Regions from separate parts of the Mesorhizobium sp. P3_A8 genome, predicted to be linked through region 1. Evidence: predicted binding sites of a transcription regulator. Region 1 holds the regulator's gene; each other region holds the start of a gene.
The links. The regulator LexA, encoded in region 1, represses DNA repair genes until DNA is damaged. The targets are predictions, from matches to a motif close to TGTTCNNNNTGTGTTCNG.
Positions count from the first base shown of each region.

Region 1 (7,954 bases):
ACCCTCCCCGAAGCGGCATCGTTTCGGCGCTAGCAATGGCCGCCACCATGCCATGCGTCAATGCTCCAGGCAAAACATTTTAGGCTTGAAACAAATTTCGACTGGTGCGATCCTGCCCGACGAACAGCTGACAATGGGAGGTCTGCTGTGCTGTCCCGAAACCTGCGGATGTTCATCCTTTCCGGGTGGCGTCGTCGAACAGGTGTAGCTGGCTGCACGAAGCCTCTCGCGAAAAGATGGGAACTTCAGATCCACCACCTCGGACACGTGCTTCGCGCACTGGCCAGGCAGCAAATGGGATGGCGGCGAGATGCTTGGGCCTTCAGCGCATATCGACACGTTCACGCGCGATCATCTGCCGCCGCCGGATCAATGGCCTGACTTCCTGCTCGACGGCTTCGACTATCCCGAACGCCTCAACGCCGGCGTCGAATTGACCGACAGGCTGGTCGAGAAGGGCCTCGGCGACCACACCGCCCTGATCGGCAATGGCCGCCGCCGCACCTACAAGGAACTGTCCGACTGGACGAATAGGCTGGCGCACGCGCTGGTCGAGAATTACGGCGTCAAGCCGGGCAACCGGGTGCTTATCCGCTCTGCCAACAACCCCGCAATGGTTGCCTGCTGGCTGGCCGCCACCAAGGTCGGCGCTGTCGTCGTCAACACCATGCCGATGCTGCGCGCCGGCGAACTTACCAAGATCGTCGACAAGGCGGAGATCACCACCGCGCTCTGCGACACCAGGCTGATGGACGAGATGACCGCCTGCGCCAAGGACAGTGCGTTCCTGAAGCAGGTCATCGGCTTCGACGGCACCGCCAACCATGATGCCGAACTCGATCGCGCCGCCCTCGACAAGCCGGTGATCTTCACCGCAGTCAACACCGGCCGTGACGACGTCGCCCTGCTCGGCTTCACTTCCGGCACGACGGGTGTGCCGAAGGCGACGATGCATTTCCACCGCGACCTGCTGATCATCGCCGACGCCTATGCCCGCGAAATTCTCCAGGTGACGCCGGACGATATCTTCGTCGGCTCACCGCCGCTGGCCTTCACCTTCGGCCTAGGCGGCCTCGCCATCTTTCCCCTGCGCTTCGGTGCAGCAGCGACACTGCTGGAACAGGCGACGCCACCCAACATGATCCATATCATCGAGACCTACAAAGCGACCGTCTCCTTCACCGCGCCGACCGCCTACCGCGCCATGCTGAAGGCCATGGATGAAGGCGCCGATTTGTCATCGCTGCGCGTTGCCGTCTCGGCCGGCGAGACATTGCTGGCTCCGGTCTTCGAAGAGTGGACGCGAAAGACCGGCAAGCCGATCCTCGACGGCATCGGCGCCACCGAAATGCTGCACATCTTCATCTCCAACCGTTTTGGCGACATGAAGCCTGCGTCGACCGGCAAACCAGTCGGCGGCTATGAGGCGCGCATCGTCGACGATGAGATGCGCGAGGTGCCGCGCGGCGAGACTGGACGGCTGGCGGTGCGCGGCCCGACCGGCTGCCGCTACATGGCCGACGACAGGCAGAAGGAGTATGTGCGCGACGGCTGGAACCTCACCGGCGACACGTTTACCCAGGACGAGGACGGCTTCTTCCACTTCGCCGCCCGCTCCGACGACATGATCGTCAGCGCCGGCTACAACATTGCCGGGCCGGAGGTCGAGGCAGCACTGCTGTCGCATCCCGATGTCGCCGAATGCGCTGTCATCGGCGCCGAGGACGGCGAACGCGGCCAGATCGTCGAGGCGCATGTCGTGCTGGTGCAGGGCGTGGCGCCAGACGCGCTGACCGTCAAACGCCTGCAGGACCACGTCAAGACAACGATCGCGCCCTACAAATATCCGCGCTCGGTAAAATTCATCACCGCCCTGCCCAAGACCCAGACCGGCAAGATCCAGCGCTTCCGGCTGCGCACGGAGAAAATCAATTGAGCGAGCCCTACGATCCAGCGTCCGAAGGCGCACAGATGTCGTTCAAGGAGCGCATGTCCTACAGCGACTATCTGCACCTGGAAAAAGTCCTGGAAGCACAAACGCCGCTGTCGTCGGCGCATGACGAGATGCTGTTCATCATCCAGCACCAGACATCGGAACTCTGGATGAAGCTCGCTCTGCACGAGATCGGCGCTGCGATCCGTTCCATTCGCGCCGATCGGCTCGAGCCGAGCTTCAAGATGCTGTCGCGCGTCGCCCGCATTTTCGAGCAGTTGAACAATGCCTGGGACGTGCTGCGCACGATGACGCCAAGCGAATACACCGAATTCCGCGACGCGCTTGGCCAATCCTCCGGCTTCCAGTCCTGGCAATACCGTGCCATCGAGTTCATGGCCGGCAACCGCAACCTCGCAATGCTCGGGCCGCACAAGCATCGGCCGGACCTGAGCGGCAAGCTGGAGGCGATCCTGGCGGAACCGTCGCTTTACGATGAAGCACTACTGCTTTTGGCACGCAACGGGTTCGACATCGGCGCCGATGCCAGGCGCACGGACTGGCGTGAGACGCGCACCGAGAACGAAGAAGTCCTGGTCGCCTGGCAGACCGTTTATCGCGACCCGCAGCGCTACTGGATGTTCTACGAGCTGGCCGAAAAACTGGTCGATTTCGAGGATTATTTCCGCCGCTGGCGCTTCAACCACGTCACCACGGTCGAGCGCATCATCGGCCTGAAGCGCGGCACCGGCGGCACATCAGGCGCGTCCTATCTGAAGAAGATGCTCGAGGTCGTGCTGTTTCCGGAACTGTGGACGGTCCGCACCCGGCTTTAATCTCTCAGGTCACCGCCGTCTTGACGGCGAAGCGGGCGTCCTGCCAGGCGCCGGTGCGCAGGATGTCTTCCAGCACCTCGACCGCCTGCCAGACGTCCCTGTAGCCGACATAAAGCGGCGTGAAGCCGAAGCGGATGGTCGAGGGTGCGCGGAAATCACCGATCACACCGCGCTCGATCAGGGCTCGCATCACCTGGTAGCCATGCGGGTGCAGGAACGACACCTGGCTGCCGCGCGCATTGCCGTCGCGCGGGCTTTCGAGTTCAAGGCCGTAGGCGCCGCATCTGGTTTCGACGAGCTGGATGAACAGGTCGGTCAAGGCGATGCTCTTCTTGCGCACCGCGGCCATATCGACCTCGTCCCAGATATCCAGCGCGCCCTTCAGCGCCCGCATCGACAGCACGGGCTGCGTGCCGCACAGAAACCGCCGAATGCCGCTGCCGGCCGCATAGCTTCGTTCAAAAGCGAAGGGCCGCGCATGGCCCCACCAACCGCTCAGCGGCTGATGGACATCATCGTGATGACGCTTTGCAGCATAGATGAAGGCGGGTGCGCCCGGACCTCCGTTTAGATATTTGTAGCTGCAGCCAATGGCGAAATCGGCATTCGCTGCATCGAGCTCGACCGGCAAGGCACCGGCGGTGTGGCAGAGATCCCAAACAATCAGCGCGCCGGCCTGGTGGGCCTTGCGCGTCAGCGCGGCCATGTCGCGCAGCTGCCCGGATTTGTAGTTGACGTGGTTGACGAGGATGACCGCGACGCGCTCGTCGATCAGCTCTTCAATGGTCGGTGCATCGACGCCCTCGAGCCGGAGCATCGTGCCCGGTCGCGTCGAGGCCACGCCCTCGGCCATATAGAGATCGGTTGGAAAACTGTCGCCCTCGGCGACGATGACCGAGCGGTCCGGCCGCATGTTGAGTGCGGCATGCAGCACCTTGTAGATGTTGATCGACGTCGTATCGCAGACCACCGTCTGGCCCGCCGCCGCTCCGATCAGGCGCCCCAGCTGGTCGCCAAGCGCGACCGGCATATCGAACCAGCCGGCGGTGTTCCAGGCGCGAATGAGGTCTTGCGCCCATTCCTGGGTCGCGGCCTTCTGCAGCTCGTTGAAGACGGCGGGCGCTGCGGCGCCCAGCGAATTGCCGTCGAGATAGATCACGCCTTCCGGCAAAATGAACCGGTCGCGCATGGCGCGCAGCGGATCCGCCGCATCCATGGCTTCGACTGCTGCGAGATCGAGCGTTGCATTCATGATCGATTGCCCTTCGCGCATAGGCGCGCCCAGATGAACACTTCAGGTGAAATCGGCTGGCCGATCATGGGCAGTCGGCCAGATCCTGTCAAACATTATATATAATTTACGCCAAAGAAGGCTTTCATATATAATCGTTGGCGTGGCAGTCTAAGGATGGGACATCGATGCTGGACGAAGGACTCTCGAAGACGGAAGCGGCCTACAGGCTGCTGCGTCGCGATATCCTCACGACCCGTCTGCGGCCCGGCGCGCCGCTCAAGCTCAGCGCGCTGCGTAACAGCTATGGCATTGGCTGGACACCATTGCGCGAAGCGCTGTCGCGACTGGAGGCCGAGCGCCTGGTGACGTCCATCAGCAATCGTGGCTTTGCCGTCGCTCCGGTTTCGCGCATCGAATTGGAAGACCTGTCGCGCGCCAGGTGTGTCGTCGAGCTGCCACTGCTCCAGGAATCGATCGAAAAAGGTGGCCACGATTGGGAAAACACCGTCGTCGCTGCGCATTACCGGCTGTCGCGCTGCAAGACCGCGGTCGACGATCCATCCGACGCGGTGGTCGACGAATGGGATGAAAAGCACGAGGCTTTCCACGCGGCCCTGCTCAGCGCGGCAGCATCGCCCTGGCTGCTGACCTTCCATTCCACGATCGTGGATCAGTTGCGTCGCCATCACCGTTTTCTCGGCCTGGCGCCAACGCTGCGGGCGGCCGCCGGCCTGCAGCATGGTTATGAGGAAGCCGTGGAAGCGTTGCGCCAGGCGGTCGCAATCGAACACCACACCGCGCTCATGGAGGCGGCACTGGATCGCAACATCGGGCGCGCGAAAAACCTGATGATCGCTCACATCGGCTATACGCTGCATGTCTATGTCCATGCCGGCGACGGCAGCATAAACAAACGGTAGCGCAACGAGGATCGTGGACCAAAGCCAGTGTGGCAATTTCTCGGTAAAGTTGGCATTTTGGCTTCGTTTCGTTCACGGCAGGCCAATGATCGGTGAAAGGGAGAAACACGCTCATCGAGCCTTATCGGCAACTGATGCCAGACCGCCGACTAGGATAGGCCACAGGCCATTAACCATAACAATTTCAAAGCCAGAGAGCGCCCCGCTGCGGCAGGCAGGCTTCGAACACGGCCCGCTGCCGGGCGCCAAATAATTTCAGCCGTCTTAACAAATTCACTAAACTTTAAACGGTTGCAGAACACAACTGGAACAGATAGTGTTTGTTCTGGGTTTGTTTTTCGATTCTGGTTCAGACCTTTTGTTCAAGCCTTGGGGGCTGCCATGCTGACGCGTAAGCAACATGAACTCTTGATGTTCATTCATGAACGGCTGAAGGAAAGCGGCATTCCGCCCTCCTTCGACGAGATGAAGGAAGCACTTGATCTCGCCTCCAAGTCAGGGATCCATCGCCTGATCACGGCGCTGGAGGAACGCGGTTTCATCCGCCGGCTGCCCAATCGGGCGCGCGCGCTGGAAGTTCTGCGGCTGCCGGATTCAATCGCGCCCGGCCTCAACGCGGCAAAGAAATTCTCGCCGAGCGTCATCCAGGGCAGTCTTGGTCAAGGTGGCCTTGGCCGCCAGATCAAGTCGGCGCCGTCGCGCTTGCCCTCGGCTGGCAATGATGACGATGCGGTTTCCGCCGTGTCGATCCCGGTGATGGGGCGCATCGCCGCCGGTGTGCCGATCGATGCCATCCAGCATCAGACGCATTCGATCTCTGTGCCGCCGGACATGATCATGGGTGGCGAGCACTATGCGCTGGAGGTCAAGGGCGACTCGATGATCGAGGCCGGCATCTTCGATGGCGACACCGTCATCATCCGCAACGCCGATACCGCCCAGCCTGGCGAGATCATCGTGGCGCTCGTGGATGAAGAGGAAGCGACGCTGAAGCGCTTTCGCCGCAAGGGCGCCTCGATCGCCCTTGAAGCCGCCAACCCGGCCTACGAGACGCGTATCTTCGGCCCCGACAGGGTCAAGGTACAAGGCAAGCTCGTCGGGCTGATCCGGCGCTACTGAGCAGGAGCGGCCGGCTTTTCGGGCTTGCGCCAGGGCGCCAGCCCCCTCGCCTCGCGTGAATATTTTCGCTGTGCGTGCCAGGGCCGATATGGTGTGTCCACCGAGAAGTTGACGGTTGGCGGACCGGTCGCCGATTGACGGTCGAAGAAGACGGCAGCACTGCCCTTGCGGGCGAGTTGCCGTTTGGTGACGACGAGAACCAGGGGATTGTGGCAGGCGTCGTAGCCGGTCGCGTCATTGACGACGATCAAATCGGCGAAACCGCAGGCTTTCCATGTGTCCTTGCGGTCTTCGACATGCGCGATGATCGCGCCGGACGGGTGCCTGGCGAGACAGACGCCGTCCGTGCAATAGAACGGCGCTCCCAGCGGCAGATCGACGGCATCGGCAATGTCGAATTGCCCATCCGCCTTGCTGAACATCTCCGGCACGACGATGGTTTCGGACGTCAGCGCGCGTTTCCAATTGTCGACGGTGAATTCGTTCGGACGAGCCCGGCTGACCGCGAGTTCTCCACCGCCGATCGGCAGCGCGACCAGCCGCGCATCTTCCGAGATCAGCACATCCGGCGTGCGTGTATCGGACACCGTCAACAGGCCGGCAAGCGCGAATGGCAGCGCTGCAAGCCGCAGCCAGGTCGTCGCCATCGTCGCGATGACCAGGGCGACGGTCACCAGCAGGACGGATTGCTGCGAGATCAGCCCGACCGCATCGACCGGTGAGCGTTCCGATATCCACGCCGATATCGCGATCATCGCCGTGAGACCCTTGCCCATCAGGTAAAGCGATGGCGCATCCAATCCGAACGGCATCAGCAACGCGCTGGCAACGGCCAGGAACATCACGACCGACACGATCGGCATGACGGCCAGATTGGCGAACAGGCTGAGCGGCGACACACGCTGGAAATGCCAGATGGCAAACAGCGCCGTGGCGCAGCCGGCGATGATGGAGGTCATGGCCAATCCGCCCGTCGCCAGCAGGAATTTTCGCGTGAGAAAGCTCGGCAGGGACCGCTTTGGCGGTGGCGGTCTTGCCTTTCCCGCATGGTGATCCGCCCAACCGGCATAGGCGCCAACCAGCGCAGCCGTGGCGGCGAACGACATCTGGAAGCTCGGGCCCACCACTTCGTGCGGCGACACCACGATGACGGCAATCGCCGAGATCGCCAGATTGCGCATGGTCAGCGCCGCGCGATCGAACAGGACGGCAATCAGCATCACCGCAAGCATGATGAAGCTGCGTTCGGCGGCAACGACGACGCCAGAAATGACGAGATAGGCGGCGATCGAGAACAGTGCGGCGGCAGCCGCATATTTCTTCACCGGCCGCCGCGCGGAAAAATCCGGAAACAGCGCGAAGGCGCCGCGCAGCAGCCCCATGATGGTGCCGGCGACCAGCGCCATGTGCAGTCCGGAAATCGAGATAATGTGATAGATGCCGGTGCGCCGCATCGCTTCGTTGATTTCATCGGGAATGCCCGCGCGGACACCGACGATCAGCGCTGCCGCGATCTCACCTTCAGCACCGCCGACAGTGGCCCTGATATGGTCGGCGATGGCTTCACGGGCATTTTCTATCCCTGAAAAAAGACGGGCCGAGAGCGGTATCTCGCCGTCATCGGCGGCGACAAGTTTTGGGTTGCCGAGAAAGAAGCCGCTGCCGCCGATGCCGGCGAAATAGCTGTCGAAGGAGAAATCATAGCTGTCCGGCCGCACCGGACCGGTCGGCGGCAACAGTTTGGCGTAGCCGGTAACCAGGGAGCCGGCAGTCATGTCCGCCGGGATATTGCGCGCCGAAAGCCGGACCCTTTCCGGCGCATAGCGCAGTTTCGGCCGGGCGGTCGACGTCACGTCGATGGTCAGCCGAATGCGGCCGGTCTCCATCTGCTCCAGTGTGACGACGCGGCCGG
Region 1 is NZ_JBFUGI010000004.1:223,610-231,563, reverse strand. Features, by position in the region: gene AC1DX4_RS11805 (AMP-binding protein) at 311-1,936, shown strand; gene kynA (tryptophan 2,3-dioxygenase) at 1,933-2,769, shown strand; gene kynU (kynureninase) at 2,774-4,021, opposite strand; gene AC1DX4_RS11790 (GntR family transcriptional regulator) at 4,189-4,923, shown strand; gene lexA (transcriptional repressor LexA) at 5,305-6,042, shown strand; gene AC1DX4_RS11780 (ComEC/Rec2 family competence protein) at 6,036-7,954, opposite strand, start outside.

Region 2 (7,954 bases), on a different contig from region 1:
GGCAACCGCGCGCGAGACCGCCTCGGCAACGTCCGTTACCGCCACGGTCTGGATCGGCTGCCGCGCCATGACGGCGGGAACAAAAACGGGAAAGGCCGCAAGGGCGCGCAAAAGTGCGGTGCCGCCATAAGCGGCCGGCGCGATCACCAGACCCGGTCGCAGGATCGTCCACTCCAGCGAAGAGTTTGTGACGGCCTTGTCGCCTTGCGCCTTGGTGTTGAAGAAGGCGTCCGATGACGCGGCATCGACGCCGATCGCCGAGATCTGCGCAAAACGGCGCACGCCGGCCTGTTCGCAGGCCGCGACCAGCGCTACCACCGAGCCGCGATGAATGGCGTCGAGGCGGTCGCGCGGGCCATCCTGCAAGGCGCCCGCCGCATTGACGACCGCGTCCATGCCCGCAACCACCGGCAGCCAATCTTCAGCGACGAGCAGTTTCGACATGTCTGCCGCGATCCAGCGAACCGCAGGCCGGCATCGTTGCGCATCCCTGATATCGCGACCGAGACCGGCCACATGATGACCGTCGCTGAGCAAACGGCCAACGACGGCGTCCCCGATCAAACCATAGCCGCCGAGGACGAGAACATTCATGTCGTGGCTTTCAGGCGCCTTCGAGTGCCGCCTTCACAGCCGCAATCGCCTCGTTGGCCTTCGACGCATCCGGACCGCCGGCCTGCGCCATGTCGGGACGGCCGCCACCGCCCTGCCCGCCCAGTGCGGCGGAGGCCACGCGGACCAGGTCGACGGCGCTGAAGCGGCTTAGCAGATCGTCGGTGACGGCGACGACGACGCTCGCCTTGTTATCCTCGCCGGCGCCGACGAAGACGACGACGCCGGAACCGAGCGAGGTCTTGCCGGCATCGGCGAGCGGCTTCAGATCCTTCGGCGAGACGCCGGAGACCGCCTTGCCGAGGAAGCCGACGCCCGCGACGGTCTCGTTCTCCGAAGGCGCACCAGCCGCGGCACCGCCGCCCAGCGCCAGCTTTTTGCGCGCTTCCGTCAGTTCCTTCTCGAGCTTCTTGCGCTCTTCGAGCAAAGCCTCGACACGCGCCGGCACGTCGGCGGGCGAAATCTTCAGCACGGCTGCCGCCGCCTTCAGACGCCTGTCCTGCTCGTCGAGATGTTTGCGCGCCGCCTCGCCGGTCAGCGCCTCGATGCGGCGCACGCCGGCGGCGACCGCGCTGTCGGAGACAACGCGGACCAGACCGATATCGCCGGTCGCCCTGACATGGGTGCCGCCGCAGAGTTCGACGGAATAGGGCCGGTTGGCCTTGGCACCATGCAGCCCCGTGCCCATCGACACGACGCGCACTTCGTCGCCGTACTTCTCGCCGAACAGCGCCATGGCGCCCTCGGCGATGGCGTCGTCGACCGACATCAGGCGCGTGGTCACCGGGCTGTTCTGCACGACGATCTCGTTGGCCATGCGCTCGACCTCTTCGAGCTCCTCGGCCGAGATCGGCTTGTTGTGCGAGATGTCGAAGCGCAGCCGCTCCGGTGCGACCAGCGAGCCCTTCTGCGCGACATGGGTGCCCAGCACCTCGCGCAGCGCCTCGTGGATCAGATGCGTGGCGGAATGGTTGGCGCGCAGCCTCGTGCGGCGCGCATGGTTGACCTTGAGCTCAACCGCAGCGCCCGTCTTGACGGTGCCGCTTGCCACCTTGCCGAGATGCACGAACAGCCCGTCGGCCTTCTTCTGCGTGTCAGAAATCTCGATCGAGAAGCCTTCGCCCGAGATGATGCCGGTGTCGCCCATCTGGCCGCCGGACTCGCCATAGAATGGCGTCTGGTTGACGACCACCGCGACGGCGTCGCCCTTGCCGGCGCTGTCGACAGTCTTGCCGTCCTTGACCAGCGCCTGGATGAGGCCTTCCGCAGCTTCAGTCTCGTAGCCGAGGAATTCGGTGGCGCCGGCCTTTTCACGCACGGAGAACCAGACCGTCTCGGTGGCGGCCTCGCCGGACCCCGCCCAGTGCTTGCGCGCCTCGGCCTTCTGCTGCTCCATCGCGTTGGTGAAGCCGGCAAGATCGACCGAGATGCTGCGCTGGCGCAGCGCGTCCTGCGTCAGGTCGAGCGGGAAGCCATAGGTGTCGTAGAGCTTGAAGGCCGTCTCGCCATCCAGCATGTCGCCGGCGTGCAGCGTTTCGGTCGCCTCGGAGAGCAGACCGAGGCCGCGCACCAGCGTCTTGCGGAAGCGCGTCTCCTCGAGCTTCAGCGTCTCTGTGATCAACTGCTCGCCGCGCAACAATTCGGGATAGGCCTGGCCCATCTCGCGCACCAGCGCCGGCACCAGCTTCCACATCAGCGGCTCGTTCGCACCGAGCAGCTGCGCGTGGCGCATCGCGCGGCGCATGATGCGGCGCAGCACATAGCCGCGCCCTTCGTTCGAAGGCAGCACGCCGTCGGCGACCAGGAAGGAGGACGAGCGCAGGTGATCGGCAATGACGCGGTAAGACGCCACCGTTTCAGCGTCGGGAGCGCGGCCGAGCGCGGAGGACGCCGCATCGATCAAATGCCGAAACAGGTCGGTCTCGAAGACGCTTTCCACGCCTTGCAGGATGGAGGCCATGCGCTCCAGGCCCATGCCGGTGTCGATCGACGGACGCGGCAGGTCAACGCGCTCCTCCTTCGTCACCTGTTCATACTGCATGAACACCAGGTTCCAGAATTCGAGGAAGCGATCGCCGTCCTCCTCGGGGCTGCCGGGAGGGCCGCCCCAAATGTGCTCGCCACGGTCGATGAAGATTTCCGAGCACGGGCCGCAAGGACCGGTGTCGCCCATCGCCCAGAAATTGTCCGAGGTCGGGATGCGGATGATGCGATCGTCCGAGAAGCCGGCGATCTTCTTCCAGAAGCCGGCCGCCTCGTCGTCCGTATGGTAGACGGTGACCAGCAACTTGTCCTTGTTCAGCCCGAACTCCTTGGTGATCAGGTTCCAGGCAAGCTCGATGGCACGCTCCTTGAAATAGTCGCCAAAGGAGAAATTGCCGAGCATTTCGAAGAAGGTCAGATGGCGCGCGGTGTAACCGACATTGTCGAGGTCGTTGTGCTTGCCGCCGGCGCGCACGCTCTTCTGGGCAGTCGTGGCGCGCGAATAGGCCCGCTTCTCCAAACCAGTGAAGACGTTCTTGAACTGCACCATGCCGGCATTGGTGAACATCAATGTCGGATCGTTGCGCGGCACGAGCGGGCTCGAGGCCACGACCTCGTGGCCCTCCTTGCGGAAATAGTCGAGAAAGGTCGACCGGATCTCGTTCACGCCACTCATGACTGCTGCCTTTTCGCGAAAACCGCCGGCAAACCGGCGGAAATGGGCTCTGCTTTTAAGAAAATAGACTTGGCCTTTTAGCGGGCACGCCCCACCCTGTCCAGAAACACGGAATGGGCCAATCCAGGGAGCTTGCCAGGCAGTCCGCGCTACCCAAAAACGAAAACCGCCGGCGCGAAGGCCGGCGGTTTTGAACGCGGTACTAAAGAACTCGATTACTTAAGCATCAGATGATAGGCCGAATTTGTGGCCGAACTCTGACCGTTGCGCTACATCGCGCCGGCTTCGTCCTCAAAACCGTCGTCGCCGCTGCCCTCAGAGCCACCATTCTCGAGGAATTTTTCGGCGATCAGCCCGGCATTCTGTCTCAGCGCCAGTTCGATCTCGCGTGCGGTATCGGGATTGTCGCGCAGGAACAGTTTTGCATTTTCGCGGCCCTGGCCGAGACGCTGCGAATTGTAGGAGAACCAGGCGCCCGACTTCTCGACCACACCGGCCTTGACGCCGAGGTCGACCAGTTCGCCGGTCTTGGACACGCCCTCGCCATACATGATGTCGAACTCGACCACCTTGAAGGGCGGCGCCAGCTTGTTCTTGACCACCTTGACTCGGGTCTGGTTGCCGACGACCTCGTCGCGGTCCTTGACCGAGCCGATGCGGCGAATATCGAGACGCACTGACGCATAGAATTTCAGCGCATTGCCGCCGGTGGTGGTCTCGGGCGAGCCGAACATGACGCCGATCTTCATGCGGATCTGGTTGATGAAGATGACCATGGTGTTGGAGCGCGAGATCGAGGCGGTCAGCTTGCGCAGCGCCTGGCTCATCAGGCGGGCCTGCAGGCCAGGCAGCGAATCGCCCATCTCGCCCTCGATTTCGGCACGTGGCGTCAGCGCCGCCACCGAATCGACCACCAGAACGTCGATGGCGCCGGAACGCACCAGCGTGTCGCAGATTTCCAGCGCCTGCTCGCCGGTGTCGGGCTGCGAGATCAGCAGGTTTTCAAGGTCGACGCCAAGCTTGCGGGCATAGACCGGATCGAGCGCATGTTCAGCGTCGACGAAGGCGCAGATGCCGCCCTTCTTCTGGGCTTCGGCCACGGTGTGCAGCGCCAGCGTCGTCTTGCCCGAGCTTTCCGGCCCGTAGATCTCGATGATGCGGCCGCGCGGCAGGCCACCGACGCCAAGAGCGATGTCGAGGCCAAGCGAGCCGGTCGGCACCGTTTCGATCTCGACGACCTGCTCGTTCGCGCCGAGCCGCATGATCGAGCCCTTGCCGAAAGCCCGCTCGATTTGCGACAGCGCCGCATCCAGAGCCTTTGATTTGTCCACTGCCTTATCCTCTACAAGCCGCAAAGAATTCTGAGCCATGATACATCACCCCTTGGTCGTCAATGAAGGCCGGACAATCCGTAATCCCTGCCATTTTGTACCTTTTTTGTTCTCATTTGGCAAGAGGCAACAAGCATTTGAAAAACAAGCAATATCCCGATTTGTTCTTTTTTCGTCCCAGAAACGTAAGCAGCAACGCATTCGCATTAGGCCAGCAGGCCCCGTTGTCTCGGCCTGCCGAATCGCTGCCTCGCATGCGAAACTCCAGTCGCAGCCTAGCGCTTGCGCGGCAAGAATAACAAAGGGCATATCGCCGGCATGGTGAAATCGACAAAGATACTGGCCGTGGGCGGCGCCCATATCGACCGGCGTGGCCAGGTGTCCGGCCCCTACGTGCCGGCCGCATCCAATCCAGGCACGATGCGCGAGGATGTCGGCGGCGGCGTCTTCAACGCGCTGCGCAGCACGGTGCGGCGCGGCGCTTCCGCTTCACTGCTTTCGATGCGGGGCGGCGATGCGGCGGGCGATACGGTTTCACGCGCCATAGCGGAAGCAGGCATCGCGGATCTCTCGGCCGTGTTCCTCGACCGCACGACGCCGAGCTACACGGCACTGATCGACCGCGAGGGCGAACTGATCGTCGGCTTTGCCGACATGGCGCTGTACGATTTGGCATTCCCCAAGCAGATGAGGCGCTCCAAGGTCCGCGAGGCGATCGCCGACGCAGACGCCATCCTGTGCGACGCCAATCTGCCCTCGGCGGCACTGGAGCGGCTGGTTTCGCTTGCCGTCGGCAAACCTGTATTCGCCATTGCCATTTCGCCGGCCAAGGTGATCCGGCTGATACCGGTGCTCGGCGCGTTGGCTCAGCTGTTCATGAACCGGCGGGAAGCCATCGCGCTGGCCGGCGTCCATGCAGATGCCGCCGAGCGAGATCTCATCGACGGGTTGCGATGCAGCGGCCTTACCAGCGGCATCGTGACGGCAGGCAGCGCACCGGTGCTGGGTTTCGACGAAGCAGGCGCCTTCTCGATCCAGCCGCCACCGCCGAGAAGAGTTGCCGATGTCACTGGTGCCGGCGACGCACTGGCGGGCGCAACGATCGCGGCTTTGCTGCGCGGCCTGCCCCTGCGCCAAGCCTTGCGCGACGGCGTCGCGGCGGCAACGCTGGCTATCGAAAGTGCCGACGCCGTTCCCGATTTCACCGCCGCAAGCTTCACTGAAGCGCTGGCCCTTGTGCCGGAGGCCAGGGAAGTGGCATGAGACCGGCAAATTCATAGTGCCTGAGTGAGGCTGCGTATCCAGACCGATGCGCCGCACTCCGGTTGGAGATGCAGATGACCCCAGAGACCGCCCGCCCCTTCATCGACATCCACGCGCCGGTGGCGCAGGCGCTGGCCGCCGGGCGGCCGGTGGTGGCGCTGGAAAGCACCATCATCACCCATGGCATGCCCTATCCCGACAATGGCGCCATGGCGGCGGATGTCGAGAAGATCATCAGCGATGGCGGCGCCGTACCGGCGACGATCGCGGTGGTCGGCGGCCGCATCAAGATCGGCCTGTCCGACGGCGAACGCGAATCGCTGGCCATGACCGGCGACGCCATGAAGCTGTCGCGCGCCGACCTCGGCTTCGCCGTCGCGCAAGGGCGCACTGGCGGCACGACAGTCGCCGCCACGATGATCGCGGCGCACATGGTCGGGATAAAAGTGTTCGCCACCGGCGGCATTGGCGGCGTCCACAAGGGGGCGGAAAAGAGTTTTGATATCTCGGCCGACCTCGACGAGCTGGCACGTACGCCGGTCATCGTCGTCTCGGCCGGCGCCAAGGCCATTCTTGATATCGAAAAGACGCTGGAGGTGCTGGAAACGCGCGGTGTGCCTGTTGTCGGCCATGGCTGCGAGACGATGCCGGCTTTCTGGTCGCGGCAGTCGCCGTTCCGCGCGCCGCTGACCCTGCACACGCCGGACGAGATCGCGCATTTCTTCCGGACTCGGGCTGCGCTGGGCCTGGGCGGCGGCATGCTGATCGCCAACCCGGTGCCGGAAGACCACGAAATACCGGCCGAAGAGATGGCAGGCTATATCGAAGCGGCGCAGAAAGCTGCGGAGGCTCTGCACGTGACCGGTAAGGCGGTGACGCCGTTCCTGCTGGGAAAAATCCTTGAGCTGACCGGCGGCAGGAGCCTGAAGACCAACATCGCGCTGGTCGAGAACAATGCACGGTTGGCGGCGAGGATTGCGAAGGCGCTGTAGGTTCACGCAGCAAAGGCCCCCCTCACCCGGATTGCCAAGGCCGAATTGCAAAGAGCAATTCGGGGCAATCCGACCTCTCCCCGAGGGGGAGAGGGGTTTACAGCGTCAACGCCGACCTCTTCTCCCCAGCGGGGAGAAGGTGGCCGCGAAGCGGCCGTATGAGGGGGCGGCCTCGACGTGACCCTTCCGCAGCAGCCAGCGCTAGGTCAAAATCACTTCCCAGCCCTTCGCCCCGCCTCATAGGCGCGGCGTGCCCAGACTGTCATCTCGTCCAGATCATCAAAAGCAACGTCCGGAATGCTCCAATAGGGCATGGCGACCAGCTTGCCGTGCCGCGTGCCGGTATAGGTCCATTGCTTGCAGCCCGCAGCCTCGAAGTCGGGCGCGCTTTGTTCGTCGGCCTTCAGCAGCAATTCGCCGCGCAGGACGATGGCGACGATGACGCCATCGAAATAGATGCCCTTGCCGCCGAACAGTTTGCGGATGCTGACCGGACCGAGCCCTTCGAACAGTTCGGCGATGCGTTCATTGTCCATGCCGCGATCATGCCACCGGGATTTGACATTGTCATCGCGCAACCAAGATCATGCTGACAGGTTGAGAACCGTCGGAGTTTTTTGTCATGCCGCTTCTGCTCAAGGGATCCTGCCGCTGCAACGCCGTGCGTTTCGAGGTGGAAAGCCACACGCCGGTGCCGTTCATGCTCTGCTACTGCTCGATCTGCCGCAAGCAGCAAGGCGGCGGCGGTTACGCCATCAATCTCGGCGCCGACTACGAAACGCTGAACGTCAGAGGCAAGCGCAGCCTCGGCGTCTTTCGCGCCGAGATCGAGGACGACGAGCATCCCCGTTGCGAGGTTTCGACCGGCGAGCGCAATTTCTGCCGTAAATGCGGGTCGGCGTTGTGGCTCTACGATCCGACATGGCCGGAGCTTGTGCATCCCTTCGCCTCGGCGATCGACAGCGACCTGCCGAAACCACCTGAAAAGGTGCATCTGATGCTGAAATACAAGGCGAACTGGGTCGAGCCCGATATAGGCAAGGGCGACAAGACGTTCGATGTCTATCCGGAGGAATCGATCGCCGACTGGCATAGGC
Region 2 is NZ_JBFUGI010000006.1:188,962-196,915, reverse strand. Features, by position in the region: gene AC1DX4_RS16235 (SDR family oxidoreductase) at 1-594, opposite strand, end outside; gene alaS (alanine--tRNA ligase) at 605-3,271, opposite strand; gene recA (recombinase RecA) at 3,541-4,641, opposite strand; gene AC1DX4_RS16220 (carbohydrate kinase family protein) at 4,921-5,865, shown strand; gene AC1DX4_RS16215 (pseudouridine-5'-phosphate glycosidase) at 5,940-6,857, shown strand; gene AC1DX4_RS16210 (TfoX/Sxy family protein) at 7,070-7,393, opposite strand; gene AC1DX4_RS16205 (GFA family protein) at 7,480-7,954, shown strand, end outside.
Region 2: recA (recombinase RecA) is a predicted target of LexA. The motif match lies at 4,699-4,716, and genes of this name have one in related genera.

Region 3 (7,954 bases), on a different contig from region 1:
TGGCGCCGGATGGAATACCAACGGAATTTTCAGATCCAAAGGAGTTGAACAAATGGACGCAGAAGCAGCAAAGTACATCGGCGCCGGCATCGCTTGCCTGGGCATGGGTGGCGCGGGCATTGGCCTGGGCAACATCTTCGGCAGCTACCTCTCGGGCGCGCTGCGCAACCCGTCGGCTGCTGACGGCCAGTTCGGCCGCCTGATCTTCGGCTTCGCTGTGACCGAAGCTCTGGGCATCTTCTCGCTTCTCATCGCGCTGCTGGCTCTGTTCGGCTGAGCTTTGGGAAGATTGGACAGGCCGGCCGCGCAAGCGGCGGGCCTGATATCTGGGGATAGTCCATGTTCGTGACATCTGCCTTTGCGCAAGAGTCCGCGCCTGCTGCCGATACCAGCCACGCCGCGACCGGAGGCGACACGCACTCCACCACCGGCGTGCCTGCCGAAGCGCATGGTGCATTTCCGCCGTTCGATCCTGCGACCTTCCCGTCGCAGCTTCTGTGGCTGGCGATCACTTTTGGGCTGTTCTACCTCTTCCTGAAGCGGGTCGTGGTGCCGCGCGTGGGCGGCATCATCGATGTCCGCAACGATCGCATCAGCCAGGATCTCGATCAGGCGAGCAAGTTGAAGGGCGAGGCCGACGCCGCTGTTGCTGCCTACGAGCAGGAACTGGCGGAAGCCAAGAAGAACGCCAATTCGATCGGCCAGCAGGCCGCCGATGCGGCCAAGGCGGAAGCCGAGACCGCGCGCAAGAAGATCGAGGCGGCGCTCGACGAGAAGCTGGGCGAGGCCGAGGCACGCATTTCTTCCATCAAGGCCAATGCCATGAAGGAAGTCGGCAGCATTGCCGAGGACACCGCTTCGGCGATCGTCGAGGCCCTGGTCGGCGGCAAGGCCAGCAAGGCCGAGATCGCGGCCGCGGTCAAATCCGTGGCCCGGTGAGGAGCGCATCATGGACGCTACATCTCTCGCAACGCTCTGGGCCACGATTGCCCTGATCATCTTCCTGGGCGTCGCCATCTACATCAAGGTGCCCGGCCTGATCGCCAAGGCTCTCGACGCCCGCGCCGCCAGGATCAGCAGTGAGCTCGATGAAGCCCGCAAGCTTCGCGACGAGGCCCAGCAGTTGCTCGGCCAGTACAAGAAGAACCGCAAGGAAGCCGAGCAGGAGGCCGCCGACATCGTTGCGGCCGCCAAGCGCGAAGCCGAAATGCTCGCCGCCGATGCTCACAAGAAGTCCGAGGACTATGTCGCCAGGCGCACCGCGCTTGCCGAACAGAAGATCGGCCAGGCTGAGCGTGACGCGGTCGCTGAAGTCCGTGCCAGCGCCGTCGACATCGCCGTCGAGGCCGCCCGCGCATTGCTCGCCGCCAAGGTCGACGTCAAGGCCGGAGCCGATTTGTTCAAGGCATCGCTCGCGGATGTGAAGGCCAAGCTCAACTGAGCTGACAACATTTGGAAATCAAAAAGCCGCCCGGGCAACCTGGCTGCTTTTTTGTTGGGCGTTGACGCCAATCTCCGAGAGATAAGGCTGGCGCTCAATCCAGCCCGGCCAAGCCCTCTTCCTCAACCACCTCAGCGCCATCAAGCCTGAATGGCGCAAACGACACGCGGTGCAGTCTTGCAACCGGGCCATGCGCCTCGATCGCCGTGCGGTGACGGGCGGTGGCGTAGCCCATATGGACTTCGAAGCCGTAGCGGTCGTGGTGGTTGCCGCAGCCGCACATCATGCGGTCGCGCATCACCTTGGCGACGATCGAGGCGGCGGCGATCGATTGCGAGCGCTGGTCGCCCTTGATCAGCGCGCGGCCGTCGCATGGCAGCCCCGGCGGCACATCGCGTCCGTCGGCAAGCGCGAGCTTCGGCCGCACCGACAGCCCGACCAAAGCGCGGCGCATCGCCTCGAGGCTCGCCTTGAGGATGTTGCTGCCGTCAATGCCTTCAGCGCTGATCGAGGCCATCGAAACCGCCTGCGCGGAGCCAAGAATGCGCAGGAACAGCGCCTCGCGCTGCAAATGGCTGAGCCGTTTGGAATCGTCGAGACCTTCGGGGATGTTGGCGGGGTCGAGCACAACAGCTGCGGCGACGACCGGTCCGGCGAGCGGGCCGCGACCGGCCTCATCCATGCCGGCGACTGGCCATAGGCCTTCGGCCATCGCCTTCGTCTCGAAGGAGAAATCGGGTTTCTCGACGATTTCGAAGAGAAGCGGAGAATCGGAACGCGCGCGAGCCATGTTGCGGCGAGGTTCGCATCGGCTCCGATTCTCCGCAAGTCCCTCCGGGTCGGGTGGGGCGCCGGACCGGGAGGGCACCGTCTGCAGGCCGGGGCAGGCCGGACGGGATTTCTTGCCGTGGCAGGTCAAACCGCCACGGCGAATTGTATTTTCAGAGCAGCATCAGCTGTTCCTGGTCCTTTCCAGCCGCGATGAACTGGTCGGTGCGCAGCGTGCGCCGTTCGGCATTGAGGCCGAGCCGCTTGGCCGTGATCTCGAAGCGCCGGCCGATCTGCCAGGCGTAAGGTCCGGCGCCCTTCATGCGCTTGCCCCATTCCGAATCGTAATCCTTGCCGTCGCGCATCGAGCGGATCAGCGACATCACGTGGCGGTAGCGGTCGGGATAGTGGCGCAGCAGCCAGTCCTTGAAGATCGGGCTGACCTCCAGTGGCAGGCGCAGCACGACATAACCCGCCTCGCGTGCGCCGGCTGCGTACGCCGAATCGAGGATCCGTTCCATTTCCTGGTCGGTCAGGCCTGGGATGATCGGCGCCACCATGACCGAAGTCGGAATGCCGGCATCCGAGAGCTGCCGGATCGCCTCCAGCCGCTTTGTCGGTGTCGACGCACGGGGCTCCATGGTGCGCGCCAGCATGCGGTCCAGTGTCGTCACCGACAGCGCCACCTTGGCCAGCCCACGTTCGGCCATGCGCGACAATATGTCGATATCGCGCGTCACCAAAGCGGACTTGGTGACGATGCCGACCGGATGGCCACGGGCTTCCAGCACTTCGAGGATCTCACGCATGATCCGGTACTGTTTCTCGATCGGCTGGTAGGGGTCGGTGTTGGTGCCGATGGCGATGGTGCGCGGCTGGTAGCCGTCCTTCGACAGCTCCTTGTCGAGCAACCGCGCCGCATCCGGCTTGGCGAACAGCTTGGATTCGAAATCCAGGCCCGGCGACAGGCCCATGAAGGCGTGCGTTGGCCGCGCGAAGCAATAGACACAGCCATGTTCGCAACCGCGATAGGGATTGATCGACCGGTCGAAGGAAATGTCGGGCGATTCGTTGCGGGTGATGATGGTGCGCGGCTTTTCCACCTGCACCTCGGTCTTGAACGGCGGCAGTTCCTCCAGCGAACTCCAGCCATCGTCGAAGACGTGCCGGCTGACGGGTTCGAAGCGGCCGGACGGATTGATGCCCGCCGACCGGCCGCGATTGCGGTCCGGACGGATGCGCATGCCACTCTGCTCGATCATCGCATTGGCCATTTCGGCGCGTCCTGCTCCGAAAGCTGCAATGTCGGCACGCACGATCGGTTCCATCTTGGCCCGCTCCCAGGGACTGTCCATGTTGTTTCGAATCGCTCTGTTCATGAAATTATTCCTATTTTGTCGATGAGAACAAAGCAAGAACTTTTTATGCTGCGCCGCAAAAACTGGCGCTGTGCTCGGCTTTCCGCTATTCGGCTAAACATGCTCAGTGTTCTCATCGAAACACGCAATGACGAAGAGGCTCTCGCCCGTACGCTCGCCTCGCTGATTGGCGGCGCGGTCGAGGGCGTGGTGCGCGACGTGATCGTCTGTGACACCGGCTCCACCGACCAGACGCATCATGTCGCCGAGCATGCCGGCTGCCACTATGTGGCAAGCGGCGGCATCGCCGCCGGCATCCGGCTGGCCAAGGGTGACTGGCTGTTGCTGCTGGAGCCGGGGGCGCGTCTGGTGGAGGGCTGGATCGAAGCGGTCGTCGTCCACACCGGCAGGCAAACCATGGCGGCGCGATTCTCGAGGGTGCGCGGCAGCCGCACGCCGTTCCTGGCTCGGGTCTTTTCAGGAAATCGTGCGCTCGCCGACGGGCTGGTGATCAGCAAGCGGCAGGCCGCGTCCTTGTCCAAGAGCGCCGGCAGCGCCGAAGCGCTGGCGCGCGGCCTGGCGACAAAGAGGCTCGACGCTGAGATCTGGGTGGCGCCGCCGAAGCAGCAGCACCGCGCCCCGAAGTGAGTTTTTGCGGGTGCTCTGTTCATTGTGCATTGCACAAAATCTGACGTGGGGTTAGCCTTCCCTGGAAGCGGGTGAATTGGGTTTGGGTCATGCGAGTGGTGAACACCGATGCGGCATCGGGTGTCACGCTCATGGACGAGGACCCGATGAACCTTTCAACCCCTGACAAATCCGGTGCTGCCAGTCTCGAGGCCATTGCGCGCAATGGCAGCCTGCTGCGGCGCATTGCCGTGCGCATTCCGACCTATCTCACGGACCTTCGCGAAAACCCTGCCTGGCTGCCGATGTTCATGCTGGCGCGCACCATGCCTGGGCGCCGCATGCACTGGCTGGGTGCAAAACGCGCCCGTCCTGCCGAAACTATTGGGGATACGATGTTTTCCGGTGTCGAGCGGGCGGCGGTGGTCGACGCGCTGCGTTCCGACGGCCTGTTTTCAGGCCTGGTACTGCCACCGGAGATCCATGAGGAGATTGCTGATTTCGCGGGGCGTACGCCTTGCTTCGGCAATTTCGACCGCCGTCTGGAATTCATGCCGGGCGAACATGCGCAGGCCGAGAAACGTCTGGGCCGCTCGTTGCTCAGCGGGCACTATTTCGAGCGCATCCTCGACTGTCCGGCGGCATTCGCCATACAGCGCGATCCGCTGCTTCTCGACGTTGCCGCGCACTACCTTGGTGGCCAGGCGAAACTGATCACGACGCGCGTCTGGTGGAGCTTTCCGACCGGCGAGGCCTCGGACGCCGACAAGAACCTTGCCTCGCTCGGCAAATATCATTTCGACCTCGACGACTGGCGCATGCTGAAATTCTTCTTCTACCTCAAGCCCGTCGACGCCGACACAGGTCCGCATGTCTATGTCAGGGGCAGCCATAACAAGCGCGCCATAAAGCATCAGCTCACCCTGTTGGTTGGCCATCCCGCCCAGGAGGTGCTGGACGTCTATGGCGAGCAGAGCCCGGTGACCTTGACCGGAGAGGCTGGCCTCGGCTTCGTCGAGGACCCGTTCGGTTTCCACATGGGCACCGTGCCGGCGCGCACGCCGCGGCTGATGATGGAAGTCGGCTTCGGTGTTTCGCGCCCCTCGCGCCGGCGCTTTCATGGCGAACCGGTCATCCGGTGATGGCTATTTGCCCCGCCGCAGATGCTCGTCCAGGCGCGGCATGATCTCGACGAAGTTGCAGGGCATGTGCCGATAGTCGAGCTGCGCCTTGAGGATGCCGTCCCAGGCGTCCTTGCAGGCGCCGGGCGAGCCCGGCAGCACGAAGACGAAGGTGGCGTTGACGACGCCGCCGGTCGCCCGGCTCTGGATCGTCGACGTGCCGATCTTGTCGTAGGAGATGCGGTGGAACACTTCCGAAAAGCCGTCCATGCGCTTTTCGAAGATCGGCTCCAGCGCCTCCGGCGTCACGTCACGCCCGGTGAAGCCGGTGCCGCCTGTGGTGATGACGACATCGATATCCTTGTCCCGCGACCACGCCAGGACCGTGTCGCGGATCTTGTCGCGGTCATCGGTGACGATATCGCGGGCGGCCAGGATGTGGCCGGCCTCGGTGATGCGGTCGGCCAGCGTCTGGCCGGATTTGTCATCGGCAAGGCTGCGCGTGTCCGAAACTGTCAGCACCGCGATGCGCACGGGAATGAACGAACGGCTCTCGTCAATTCTGGCCATCAGCTCCCTCCGAGGCGATGCTGCGCGTCGCCGCGACGAACCAGTCGGGCTGGCGACTGCGAATCTCGGCTGCCGCGCGCTTGGCGACATTGCCGGTCTCGAACAGGCCGAAGCAGGTCGCGCCCGATCCGGACATGCGTGAAAATCCCGAGCCGGCCTTGTTGAGCCACGACAACGCCCGGCCTATGGCCGGCTGCATCGCAAGGGCTGCCGGTTCGAGATCATTGCGGGTGATCTCCAGCCAGTTGCGCAGGCTGTGAAAATCGATGCGGCGCGGCAGCGGCGGCAGGGGTTCGTTGTCGCGGCGGGAAAGTGCCGCAAAGACATCCGCCGTCGAGACCGGCGTGCCGGGGTTGACCAGCACCAGTCCCAGCGCCGAAAAGTCCGGCACCATCGACAACTCGTCACCAATGCCACGCGCCACCAGCGGCTTTGCCGCCATGCACATCGGCACGTCGGCGCCGAGCGAGAGGCCGATCCGCGCCAGCCCGGCATCGTCCATGTCCAGGCCCCAGGTCTGCGCCAGTCCGCGCAGCACGGCGGCAGCGTCGGTCGACCCGCCGCCGACGCCGGAGGCCACCGGCAGGTTCTTTTCGAGTTTTATGGACACGGGCGAGGTTCGCTCGAGGCCGGCCGCCCTTCGCAAGGCATCGCGCGCTTTCAGCACGAGATTGCTGGCGTCCAGGGGAACCGCCGGTGCATAACGGCCGGACACGGTAAACGCATCGCTGTCGGTGAGGGCGATCTCGACCCGGTCGCCAAAACGCGTGAACACCGCCAGGCTTTCGATCAGGTGATAGCCGTCGGGGCGCCGGCCGGTGACATGCAGCGCCAGATTGATCTTGGCATGCGCATGCCAGGTCCGCGCGCCGGCGTCGGTGTCCGCCGCAACTGATGTAAGCGAAATGATGCTCAGTCCTTGGCCAGCCGGTACTCGCCGGTCTTCGGATCCTTGACCAGCGTTCCCATCGCGCCATTGGCCGCCTGCTTTTCGGTGCGCCGCACCTTGGCCGTCACGCGCTCGGCTTCACGCACGAAAGTGCGGTAGCCGAAATAGGCGGCGACGCCAACGACGGCGAAGAAAATGATCTGCGGCATGTCACAACTCCTGCCACGCTGGGCCGGCGAAGGCGGCCGGTCGGGTCGGTTAATGCACGCCGCCCAAAACTGTGTCCGGTTTAGGGAAAACGGCATGCATAGCATTTCAAGCCTTCATGCTAGACGGTTTTGTCCGGTTTTCAAAGCCCGAAGCGAGCCCACAGCGCGCGCTCTTCCGCCGCATCGATGACGCCGCTGGCGGCAGCCGCCGCGATATCGGGCGCCGAAAAGCCCTTGCTCGAGCCGAACAGGCCGAAGCGGCTGAGGAAACCACGCGGCGCCGAGACCAGTCTGAGCTGGGTCTTCGCCCCGAACCGGGTCTTCAACACCGTGCGCATGTCACCAAGCGCATCGACCAGGCCGAGTTCCAGACCTCTCTTGCCCGTCCAGAACAAGCCGGTGAACAGGTCCGGATCGTCCTTCAGCTTGGTGCCGCGCCGCTCCTTGACGAGATCGATGAAGGTCTCGTGCACCTCGAGCTGCAGCGCCTTCAGCCGCTCGATGTCCTCCTTCTTCTCGGGTTTGAACGGATCGAGCACAGCCTTGTTCTGGCCGGCGGTGTGGACACGGCGCTCGACCCCGATCTTCTTCATCAGCTCCGGGAAACCGAACGAGGCCGAGACAACGCCAATGGAACCGACGATGGACGACGGATCAGCGAAAATCTCGTCGCCGGCGACCGCGATCATGTAGCCGCCGGAGGCTGCGACGTCCTCGACGAAGACCAGCACCTTCTTGTTCTTTTCGCTCGCCAGGTCGCGGATACGCTTGAAGATCAGCCGCGACTGCACCGGCGAGCCGCCGGGCGAATTGATCGAAACGGCGACCGCCGGCGCGTCGAACGAAAACGCCTTCTCGATGAGGCCGGCGGTGGAGGCCAGCGACAGATTCTGCCGGAACTGGCCGCCCGACATGATCGTGCCGTGCAGCCGGATGACCGGAATGACGACGACGGTGGAGCGCCAGGATTT
Region 3 is NZ_JBFUGI010000002.1:689,724-697,677, reverse strand. Features, by position in the region: gene AC1DX4_RS07545 (F0F1 ATP synthase subunit C) at 53-277, shown strand; gene AC1DX4_RS07540 (F0F1 ATP synthase subunit B) at 340-939, shown strand; gene AC1DX4_RS07535 (F0F1 ATP synthase subunit B) at 950-1,441, shown strand; gene AC1DX4_RS07530 (ribonuclease HII) at 1,536-2,231, opposite strand; gene AC1DX4_RS07525 (PA0069 family radical SAM protein) at 2,383-3,537, opposite strand; gene AC1DX4_RS07520 (glycosyltransferase) at 3,688-4,215, shown strand; gene AC1DX4_RS07515 (hypothetical protein) at 4,362-5,336, shown strand; gene moaB (molybdenum cofactor biosynthesis protein B) at 5,340-5,885, opposite strand; gene AC1DX4_RS07505 (4-(cytidine 5'-diphospho)-2-C-methyl-D-erythritol kinase) at 5,872-6,792, opposite strand; gene AC1DX4_RS07500 (membrane protein) at 6,798-6,983, opposite strand; gene AC1DX4_RS07495 (S49 family peptidase) at 7,124-7,954, opposite strand, start outside.
Region 3: AC1DX4_RS07525 (PA0069 family radical SAM protein) is a predicted target of LexA. The motif match lies at 3,612-3,629, and genes of this name have one in related genera.